2 regions of the Anoxybacillus sp. PDR2 genome follow, and region 2 is predicted to be linked to the other one. Evidence: a T-box and tRNA genes for the amino acid it is inferred to sense, from the RefSeq annotation. Region 2 holds a T-box; the other holds one or more tRNA genes.
The links. A T-box is a leader RNA that pairs with one kind of tRNA and senses whether it is charged. The one in region 2 lies ahead of serS (serine--tRNA ligase), so its partner is inferred to be a tRNA-Ser.
Positions count from the first base shown of each region.

Region 1: it encodes a tRNA-Ser, which carries the amino acid that the T-box ahead of serS (serine--tRNA ligase) is inferred to sense. The anticodon was not compared.

Region 1 is NZ_CP047158.1:3,165,385-3,170,940, reverse strand. Features, by position in the region: tRNA gene GRQ40_RS15240 (tRNA-Phe) at 1-16, shown strand, start outside; tRNA gene GRQ40_RS15235 (tRNA-Thr) at 186-258, shown strand; tRNA gene GRQ40_RS15230 (tRNA-His) at 278-353, shown strand; tRNA gene GRQ40_RS15225 (tRNA-Gly) at 559-629, shown strand; tRNA gene GRQ40_RS15220 (tRNA-Ile) at 637-710, shown strand; tRNA gene GRQ40_RS15215 (tRNA-Asn) at 977-1,051, shown strand; tRNA gene GRQ40_RS15210 (tRNA-Ser) at 1,054-1,146, shown strand; tRNA gene GRQ40_RS15205 (tRNA-Glu) at 1,160-1,231, shown strand; gene GRQ40_RS15200 (cation diffusion facilitator family transporter) at 1,615-2,589, opposite strand; gene glgB (1,4-alpha-glucan branching enzyme) at 3,301-5,244, shown strand; gene GRQ40_RS15190 (glucose-1-phosphate adenylyltransferase) at 5,195-5,556, shown strand, end outside.
Region 2 is NZ_CP047158.1:19,598-25,153, reverse strand. Features, by position in the region: gene serS (serine--tRNA ligase) at 183-1,457, opposite strand; T-box leader at 1,513-1,729, opposite strand; gene pdxT (pyridoxal 5'-phosphate synthase glutaminase subunit PdxT) at 1,787-2,365, opposite strand; gene pdxS (pyridoxal 5'-phosphate synthase lyase subunit PdxS) at 2,384-3,268, opposite strand; gene GRQ40_RS00090 (serine hydrolase) at 3,431-4,738, opposite strand; gene guaB (IMP dehydrogenase) at 5,139-5,556, opposite strand, start outside.

The DNA of each region.
Region 1 (5,556 bases), 650 kb from region 2:
CCGTCCCGAGCCACCATTTATTTTATCCAACGCATCTTATGAATGCCGGCTTAGCTCAATTGGTAGAGACGAGCGGAGCATCGGTGAAATGACTGCGAGTTGCCTCGACGCATTGGACATCTTGAAATGTCTTGAAGAGGAAGAGGCACAGAACATGTGCTTTTATGGTTAGTTCTATAGATAAAGCCGGCTTAGCTCAATTGGTAGAGCAACTGACTTGTAATCAGTAGGTTGCGGGTTCAAGTCCTGCAGCCGGCATCGATTTATTAAAGTAATGGCGGCTATGGCGAAGTGGTTAACGCACCAGATTGTGGCTCTGGCATTCGTGGGTTCGATTCCCACTAGTCGCCCCATACATATTATCCCAAGACATTTGTGATAAAAGATTTGATAATTGCGCGGATGTAGTTTAATGGTAAAACCTCAGCCACGAGCGATACATCATTGAATAGGCGACGAGTTGCCTCGACGCACAAAGCATCTTAGAATGAACTGGTAGAGGAAGAGGCATGGTATATCGGGATACTAGAAATTTGTAATAAAAAATTTGATAATTATGCGGGTGTAGTTTAGTGGTAAAACCTCAGCCTTCCAAGCTGATGTCGTGGGTTCGATTCCCATCACCCGCTTGTATACGGGCCTATAGCTCAGCTGGTTAGAGCGCACGCCTGATAAGCGTGAGGTCGGTGGTTCAAGTCCACTTAGGCCCATCTTTCTTTTTGTAAAGCGTTTCTTTGCATAAAGTTTGGTGACATGTGTTGCCCATCTATAGGTGTTCTGTGAATTTCTTCTATAACATTGGTCAGTTAGCTTTTGTTTTCATCTACTATTCCGCAATCGCTCAGCGACGAGCATTTCTCCTCTGAGCAAACAGCGAGTTGCCTCGACGCATTGTGCTTCTTCGAATGTCTTGAAGAGGAAGAGGCAGTAGAAAAATACGAATAATGATTCGTTAGTTTTTGTGTTTATCCACTATTCCGCAATAGCTCAGCGGTAGAGCAACCGGCTGTTAACCGGTAGGTCGTAGGTTCGAATCCTACTTGCGGAGCCATTGGAGAAGTACCCAAGTGGCTGAAGGGGACGGTTTGCTAAACCGTTAGGTCGCGTTTTTGCGGCGCGCGGGTTCAAATCCCGCCTTCTCCGCCACTGCTGAATGCAAGGCCCGTTGGTCAAGTGGTTAAGACACCGCCCTTTCACGGCGGTAACACGGGTTCGAATCCCGTACGGGTCATAAGTAAAAAGCACTGTGCTAAAGCATAGTGTTTTTTACTTTATATAAAATCATTTAAAGATAAAACGAGTGTCATCTTCAAAACACACGGGAGAAGAGATGATGCTCGATCACCGACCGTGGAAAAACGGTATAACTCTATTATGTTAACATAATAAGTTACATCATACGCCTCAAAAATATTCGTTCCTCCAATTATTTAGAAAGAAAAATTTATAAAAAAACTTGATCTATATAATATTGTGCATTTCTGTTTTTGATTATTCCGAATTTTTAACTTGACAAAATGTCAAATGTAAATGAATAATAAATACAAAGAAAGGCCGACCATAAAAACAGAAAGGTCGGCATAATTTTTCTACTCATGTTCATATTCCCTAAACTCAAAATGATTCGTTAGGGCTACTCGGCTTTTTTGGTGCTTTGTTTTTTTGGCGAAGAAATTTTTCTCCGTACTCTCCATGATCATGAAAGTAAGCATGTTCAATTTGAATCGTGGAATGTTTAATTCTATATTTCCTTTCCAGCATTTCATTAATGGCTAAAATAACACAGAATGGCTGAATGTGTTCATTGATAAATACGTGAGCAGTTAAGGAATAATGGTCGGAAGAAATCGCCCAAATGTGCATGTCATGTACATCTTCTACCCCTTTAATACCGCTAATGTCAGAGCGTATTTGCTCAAGATCAAACTGCGATGGAACAGAATCCATAAGAATAAAGTACGATTCGCGGATGATTTTTGCTCCTCCTGTAAAAATAATTCCTCCTATAATCATACTAATCAATGGATCTATTAAGGCAAATTCCGTGAAATAGATGATAATAGCTGAAGCGATAACTCCGATTGAACTCAAAAGATCGCCGATAAAATGCCATAAAGCGCTTTTCACATTTAAATTTTCCTCTTCTTTTGTGCTTCTGCTAAGGACGATTGTTAAGATAAGATTAACGATCAGCCCAATTGTAGCAATTGTAAGCATCAGCTGAAAATGAACAGGCTCAGGATGAATGAACCGTCGAATTCCTTCGATAAAGATGCCAATAGCGATCATTGCAAGTGCCAATCCGTTTAAAAAGGAAGCAATAATCTCAAATCGCAAATATCCAAACGTAAATGTTTTATTGGGCTGCCGCGATGCGAGATACAGAGCAACCATACTCAAAATGAGCGCCAGCACATCTGAGGCCATATGAGCTGAATCAGAAAGAAGTGCAAGCGAATTAGATAAAACTCCGCCAATGACTTCAACAAGGGCAAAAAACAGCGTTAGGGAAAGGGTAATCCATAATGTTCGTTTTGATTTGTTTTGTTCTTTGACATGAGGCAGGTGATGATAGTCAGAGTAACTCATAATACACCTCTTTTTTAGAATAATTATCATTAGATATTTATTATAAATTATATGCCGTAAACAAGCAATTTGCAAATCATAGCTTTGTACCATTTTTGAAAGCTTCTTATTTTAATCTTTTGTTCATAATATAGCCGCTTGTTCTCCGAGAGTGGCAAATGCCTTATTGTGTCCATCCTATAAGAGAAAGGGCATATAGCTGGAAATTGCGCGAGATAAGGGAATGTTTATCAGTCAATCATAATAAATATAGCTTGAAGATTGAGCAAAGCGACTCTAGAAAAGAATATGACGAATGTGTGCACAGAGGTTTGTAGCCTATCTTTCATCACATAAACGCGTGGCAAAGCAACAAATTGTTCGCGAATCTAATGGTTTAGCCTGAAAAATAATATTGTTTGGACATCCAATGATTGAACAAGCAAAAGCAGGGGAAAAAGAGAATCCCTTCATCCTCTTTTTGTATGAAATTTCCTGGTGAGAATTGTCACAAAATATAAACACATTTTATCAAGGAATTTATAAATCAATGTCGAATCTAAATAAATACTAATGGATAAGCCAATAAGTGAAGCAGTGTATGGCGTTGGACAATGGAAAAAAGAAGATGTTGGTTCAGAAGAAAAAACAAACTGCTTCATCTTTCATTTAACATGGAGCAATTAGGATCGTAATGAAATATTGGCAAAATAAAAAAATTATAGTGAAAGGATGAGATGCTCGTTGATAGCAACAAATCCCACAGATTTTGAGGTTCATTTGTTTCATGAAGGAAGCTTATATAAAAGCTATAAAATGTTTGGCGCTCATATCGTAAGAAATGAAGGGGTGGTTGGAACAAGATTTAGTGTATGGGCTCCTCATGCGCGTGCTGTGCGACTTGTAGGGAGCTTTAACAACTGGAACGGGAAAGATCACCCACTTACCAAAATAAACGATCAAGGCGTATGGACCATATTTATCCCTGAAAATTTAGAGGGACACTTATATAAATATGAAATTTTTACGGAAAATGAGCAAGTACTCCTTAAAGCGGATCCATATGCATTTTATTCCGAACTCCGTCCTCGTACGGCCTCTATTGTATATTCATTAGATGGATATCATTGGAATGATAAAGCGTGGCAGCGAAAGAAACGCCGCAAACCAGCTTACGATCAACCGTTATTCATTTATGAAGTTCATTTAGGTTCGTGGAAAAAGAAGGAAGATGGAAGCTTTTACTCCTATCAAGAGCTAGCAGAAGAACTAATCCCTTATGTAGTGCAAAATGGGTTTACTCACATTGAACTGCTTCCCTTAATTGAGCATCCGCTCGATCGCTCATGGGGATATCAAGGAACAGGATATTATTCCGCTACAAGCCGCTATGGAACTCCACATGATTTCATGTTTTTTATTGATCAGTGCCATCAAGCTGGAATAGGAGTGATTTTAGACTGGGTCCCTGGTCATTTTTGTAAAGATGCACATGGCCTATACATGTTTGATGGAGCCCCAACATATGAATATGTCAATATACAGGATCGTGAGAATCCGGTGTGGGGAACAGCCAATTTTGATCTAGGGAAGCCTGAGGTTCGAAGCTTTCTCATCTCGAATGCATTATTTTGGATGGAGTATTTCCATATTGACGGCTTTCGCGTTGATGCAGTAGCTAATATGCTTTATTGGCCCAACAGTCATGTCCTTCATAAAAACCCCTACGCCGTGGAATTTTTGCAGAAACTAAATGAAGCTGTCTTTTCCTATGATCCTTCATTGTTAATGATTGCTGAAGATTCTACAGATTGGCCGAAGGTGACTGCGCCGACTTATGAAGGAGGCTTAGGGTTTAATTATAAATGGAATATGGGCTGGATGAACGACATTCTGACCTATATGGAGGCGGCTCCCGAACATCGTAAATATCTGCATCATAAAGTTACTTTTTCTTTGCTATACGCATACTCAGAAAATTTTATTTTGCCATTTTCACATGATGAGGTAGTGCACGGAAAAAAATCATTATTAAATAAAATGCCTGGCGAATATGAGCAGAAATTTGCGCAACTGCGATTATTATATGGGTATTTAGCTACTCATCCAGGAAAAAAATTATTGTTTATGGGAGGGGAATTCGGTCAATTTGATGAATGGAAGGATTTGGATCAACTTGATTGGATGTTATTTGATTTTGAGATGCATAGAAAAATGAGTGTGTATGTGAAAGACTTAATAAAGTTTTACAAACGTCATAAGCCTCTTTATGAGCTGGATCATTCGCCAGAAGGGTTCGAATGGATTGATGTGCATAACGCTGAACAGAGCATCTTTTCGTTTGTTCGAAAAAGCAATAAAGAGAATGATATATTAGTTGTCGTTTGTAACTTTACTGGAACGGCATACCATGATTACAAGGTAGGCGTTCCGCTGCTTGCCACGTATAAGGAAGCTTTTAACAGCGACGCTTCCCTATATGGAGGATGTGGTTATATTAATAAAAAACCGATGACTGCTCTCGAAGAGCCGTTTCATGGAAAACCATACCACATCGAAATGACTATCCCACCTTTTGGAATTTCTGTGTTGCGCCCAATGAAAAAACGAGGGGAGAGAAGTGTAGATGGTGAAGAAAAGATGCGTCGCCATGTTGTTGGCCGGCGGACAAGGTAGTCGATTAAATTCATTGACCAAACAGCTAGCCAAACCAGCCGTTCCGTTTGGAGGAAAATATCGAATCATTGATTTTACGCTAAGCAACTGCTCCAATTCCGGTATTGATACGGTAGGAATATTGACTCAATATCAGCCGCTTCTTCTACACTCATATATTGGTATTGGCAGCGCTTGGGATTTAGATCGAAGAAATGGAGGAGTGACCGTTTTACCCCCGTATTCTGAATCATCTGGGGTAAAATGGTATGAAGGAACAGCGCACGCCATTTATCAAAACATGAACTATATTGAGCAGTATGATCCGGAATA
Region 2 (5,556 bases):
TCGAAATATAAAGAAAATAATCGTGGTACCAGACAAAATTCATTCGCTTGCTATCCTTGTGCTGTGTAAATAGAAACGAACGGCATCAATAAAAAATCACAGTCGGAAGGCAAGCCAGTGACTTGCCTCCGATATTTTAAGTCATCTTTCTATTATTTTTGCCGTTACTCCTGATCCGATAATTATCGGATGACTTCTTTATTTCCCATATAAGGACGCAACACTTTTGGAATTAAGACAGTGCCATCCTCTTGCTGATAATTTTCCAAAATAGCAGCCACTGTCCGGCCAATAGCTAAACCAGATCCATTAAGCGTATGAACGTGTTCAGGTTTCGCTTTTGGATCTCGGCGAAAACGAATATTAGCACGGCGCGCTTGGAATGACTCGAAGTTGCTGCAAGAAGAAATTTCTCGGTAAGTGCCGTAGCTTGGGAGCCAAACTTCGATATCATATTTTTTAGCCGCTGTAAATCCTAAATCACCTGTGCACATGCTCATCACACGATAAGGCAGTTCTAGCAACTGAAGCACCTTCTCAGCATGGCTCGTTAATTTTTCTAGCTCCGCATAAGAGTCCTCAGGCTTCACAAATTTCACAAGCTCCACTTTGTTAAATTGATGCTGGCGAATTAGTCCTCTTGTATCGCGGCCAGCTGAACCGGCCTCTGAACGGAAGCATGCACTATATGCCACATAGTTGAGCGGCAAGTCTTCTGCTGATAAAATTTCGTCGCGGTGCAGATTAGTCACAGGCACTTCTGCCGTAGGAATTAAAAAATAATCCTCGCTTTCAATTCGAAACGCATCCTCTTCAAATTTGGGCAATTGACCTGTTCCTGTCATGCTAGAACGATTTACAATATATGGAGGGAGCACTTCTTCATATCCATGCTCTTCTACATGCAGATCAAGCATGAAACTAATAAGCGCTCGCTCTAACCGAGCACCTAATCCTTTATAAAATACAAATCGGCTTCCTGTCACTTTCGCTGCACGCTCAAAATCCAAAATGCCAAGCTGATCAGCAATTTCCCAATGTGGCTTCGCTTCAAATGAAAACGCACGAGGTTCTCCCCATTTGCGGATTTCCACATTATCCTCTTCAGATTCCCCGATCGGCACAGATTCATGTGGAATATTCGGAATCGAAAGCAATAACATCTCTAACGTCTCTTCGACTTGTCGCAATTCATGATCCAACACTTTAATGCGATCGCCAACTTCACGCATTTCAGTGATCAAATGATCAGCATCCTGCTTTTCCCGCTTTAAAATAGCGATTTGTTGAGATACCTCGTTCCGTTTACTTTTTAGCTCCTCTGCTTTAGCAATGAGCTCCCTCCGCTTCTGATCAAGCTCTTCAAAACGAGTAAAATCCGTTAAATCTTCACCACGATGTTTCAGCTTTTCTTTCACTTCCGCTAAATTCGTGCGCAAAAATTTCAAATCTAACATCTCTTGTTCCTCCTTTTTTATTCCTAAAATAAAAAACTCTCGTCCCCTTATTAAACCAAGGGACGAGAGTAACCCGCGTTGCCACCCTAATTGAAGACAAAATGTCTTCCACTCAAATTGGTAACGGCTTGACACCGGAAATGCTTACTTGCGTTCAAGCGTTCGGCATTTCGCTCAAGGATGGATTCACAAGCGTTTCCCATCGGTTCGCACCACCCACCGATTCTCTGAAGAGAAACATTCCTGCTACTATTTCCTTTCATCACTTTAACGCTCATTCACTTTTAATAAAAATAATGTACTACAAGGTTCGGCAAGATGCAATGGTTTTATTCCATCGATTCTTTAACCATATTTATAAAATACTGTGTCATTCGATGATCTTCTGTTAATTCTGGATGGAAAGAGCATCCTAAAAATTGTCCCTGTCTCGCAGCGACTATTCGTCCCTCGTGCTTTGCTAAAATTTCTACCTCTTCTCCAACTTCAACAATATGTGGTGCACGAATAAAGACACCAACAAAATCATCAGCGACTCCAGTAATTGACAGTTCCGCTTCAAAGCTTTCCCGCTGACGGCCAAATGAATTCCGTTCAACAGTAATATCCATTAAACCAAGATGTGGTTCATCATATCCAACAATACGTTTAGCTAACATAATCAAGCCTGCGCACGTTCCAAAGATGGGTTTACCTTGTGCAGCAAACTCCTTTAACGGCATTATAAAACCGTATTGATCCATTAGCCGACGCATCGTCGTACTCTCGCCACCTGGAATAATAAGACCATCGATTTCTTGAACCTGCTCCATTTTTTTGATGACAGCCGCTTCAGCTCCACACGATTCAATCGACTGAACGTGCTCTCGGACAGCTCCTTGCAAACCTAAAACACCAATTTTTATCATCTTAACCTTCTCCCTTGATTACCAGCCGCGTTCTTGCATGCGTTGTTCAGGTAATAACGACGAAATATCGATTCCTCTCATCGCCCCGCCTAACCCTTTAGAAAGATGAGCAATTAGTTCATAGTCTTCGTAATGAGTCGTTGCTTCAACAATCGCACGCGCATATTTCTCCGGATTCTCTGATTTGAAAATACCAGACCCTACAAATACGCCATCTGCTCCTAAGTACATCATTAAAGCAGCATCCGCAGGAGTCGCTACTCCACCCGCTGCGAAATTAACTACAGGTAACCGGCCTAATCGTTTAATCTCAAGCAGCACTTCAAACGGAGCGCCGAGATTTTTTGCTTCTGTCATCAACTCATCTTCACTCATGCTCACAACTTTACGCACTTGAGCATTCACTTTGCGCATATGGCGGACAGCTTCAACAATATTTCCTGTTCCCGGCTCTCCTTTTGTCCGCAGCATCGATGCGCCTTCAGCAATCCGACGAGCTGCCTCCCCTAAATCTCGACATCCGCACACAAATGGTACGGTAAATTGGCGTTTATCAATATGGAATTCTTCATCAGCAGGAGTCAAAACTTCACTTTCATCAATATAGTCTACCCCTAACGCTTCAAGAACTCTTGCCTCCACATAATGACCAATACGCGCTTTCGCCATTACCGGAATGGAAACAGCTTTCATTACTTCTTCCACTACAGTTGGATCTGCCATACGAGCAACACCGCCTGCAGCCCGGATATCAGCTGGCACGCGCTCCAATGCCATAACCGCTACAGCTCCAGCAGCTTCTGCGATTTTTGCTTGTTCAGCATTTACCACATCCATAATAACGCCGCCTTTTTGCATTTCCGCCATTCCGCGTTTGACACGCTCTGTACCTGTAATAGCCACTTGTGATTCCTCCTAATAACCTCATGTAGTCGTATTTTTTCATGAAAAAAGAAAGAAAAGCGATAAGAAATAATTTAATTACATTTTCTTATTTTACCTCAATTTTTTTAAAAATCACAATAAAAAAAGTAAAAAGCTCCTCCTGCTTGAGGAGGAAGCTTTTTACAACCAGCCTTTGACCGTCTTTGTCACACTTGTCCAAATATCGCTGAATAAACCGCCGATTCCTCTCATCATCAATACAAATCCATTTGCTTTTTCCACGCTTTGTTTAGCTACAACATCTACCTGTACGGCACTTTTCCCATTTGGTGTCAAATAATCATCATCATTAGCTCCCGTATACCGCACCGTCATGTATCCAACTTTTTCGCCTTTTTTGATCGGTGCTGTTAACTCTCCATCTTTATTGAGCTTTTTCTTGTCAAACACATATACTGGCTTATAGTTTTTGTCTTCCCCATTTTTTATGACAAGAGAAAGGGTTTTTTTCGTGACAACAGCTACTGATTTTTCCTTTCCCTTCGTTACAGGCAGAGTAGCGTCACCTTTTTGTTGATACCCTGCTGGATAAAGTTCTTTTAATGAATAGTTGCTGAACGCATAATCCAATAGCTTTCTCGTTTGCTCGAATCGAGCATTAATGGTCGATTTGCCATTGCTTTTTGCATTCATAACAACCGTAATAAAGCGAACACCGTTTTTCTCCGCCGTTCCTGTAAAGCAGTAGCCAGCAAAATCTGTATATCCTGTTTTCAATCCGTCTACTCCCTCATAGCCATAAACAAGACCTGGCAGCATCCAGTTCCAATTGTCCATTTTAATTTGGTCGTCTGTGCCTTCTCTAAATGTTTTTTTCGTTATGCTCGAGGTTTCTAACACTTCAGGATACTCTTTAAGTAAATGGTAAGCTAACGTAGCAACAGCACGAGCTGACATAACATTTTCTTCGCTTGCTTCTGTTCCTTGTGGATGAAATCCTTGTAAATCTTGATTGCTTAGTCCTGTCGCATTGACAAATTTATAACCTTGTAACCCCAGTTTTTTCGCTTTTTCATTCATCATTCTGACGAAGTTTTCCTCTGAACCGCCTACAATTTCAGCGATAGCAACTGCAGCGGCATTAGCAGAATAGATCGCCATTGCCTCATAAAGCTCACGAACGGTATACTTTCCATCTTTTCTTAGTGGAACATTAGATAGATCGCGATCTTGTGACAGACGGTATACATAATCACTTGGTGTATATTCTTGATCCCATTTCACACGTTTTTGTTTCACTGCTTCTAATAACAAATATTCTGTCATCATTTTTGTCATACTTGCGATTCCAAGAACGGTATCAATATTCTTTTGGTACAAAATTCTTCCTGATCCTGCATCAACAAGTATCGCCGCATCCGCTTCAATATTTATCGGATCCTGTGCGGCCTCCACTTTTTTATTCAATGGAAAAACCGTTGCTAGCAGGAACACTAAAACTAATCCTATTATTATACTTTTCTTTCTTTTCACTTTTACACCCTCCTTACACAAACGTTATTGTAACATACTCCTATACAAAAAAATAGACGGAGGAACCTTCCTCCGCTTCAAGCGATCGAAATGCAACTTGGCATGCTAACATTTTCGCTTCTTCTTCGACTAAGCGACTATTTGATTTCGACAGTCAGGTGGCCGAACAACAACGTCTTCCAGATAAATGCATTTGTTGCTCGTCTCTCTGTCACACTTTGGCGTGACGAAGGCAAGTCTATGACTTGCCTCTGACAGTCAAAAAATGGAGCGGCTTCTTTCCAATCGCGCTATAACTTTCATATAAAGCTTGTACACTGAAAAAACTACTAATGTTACATCAACAGGCAAATCATTATGAAATGGAATAGTTTGGAGCTTCTTTTGTGATTTGTACATCATGCGGATGGCTTTCCCGCAATCCTGCACCTGTCATGCGAATAAATTGTGACTTCTCGCGCAATTCTTCTAGATTTTTTGTTCCACAATAGCCCATTCCGGATCTTAAACCACCGACAAGTTGATAAATCGTATCGGCAAGCGGTCCTTTATAAGGCACACGGCCTTCGATTCCTTCCGGAACAAATTTTTTATTATCTTCTTGGAAGTAGCGGTCCTTACTTCCTTTTTCCATCGCTGAAACAGATCCCATTCCACGGTACACTTTAAAACGACGGCCTTGATAAATTTCGGTTTCTCCAGGGCTTTCTGTTACCCCAGCTAAAAGGCTTCCAAGCATTACGGCATGAGCGCCAGCTGCTAGAGCCTTCACA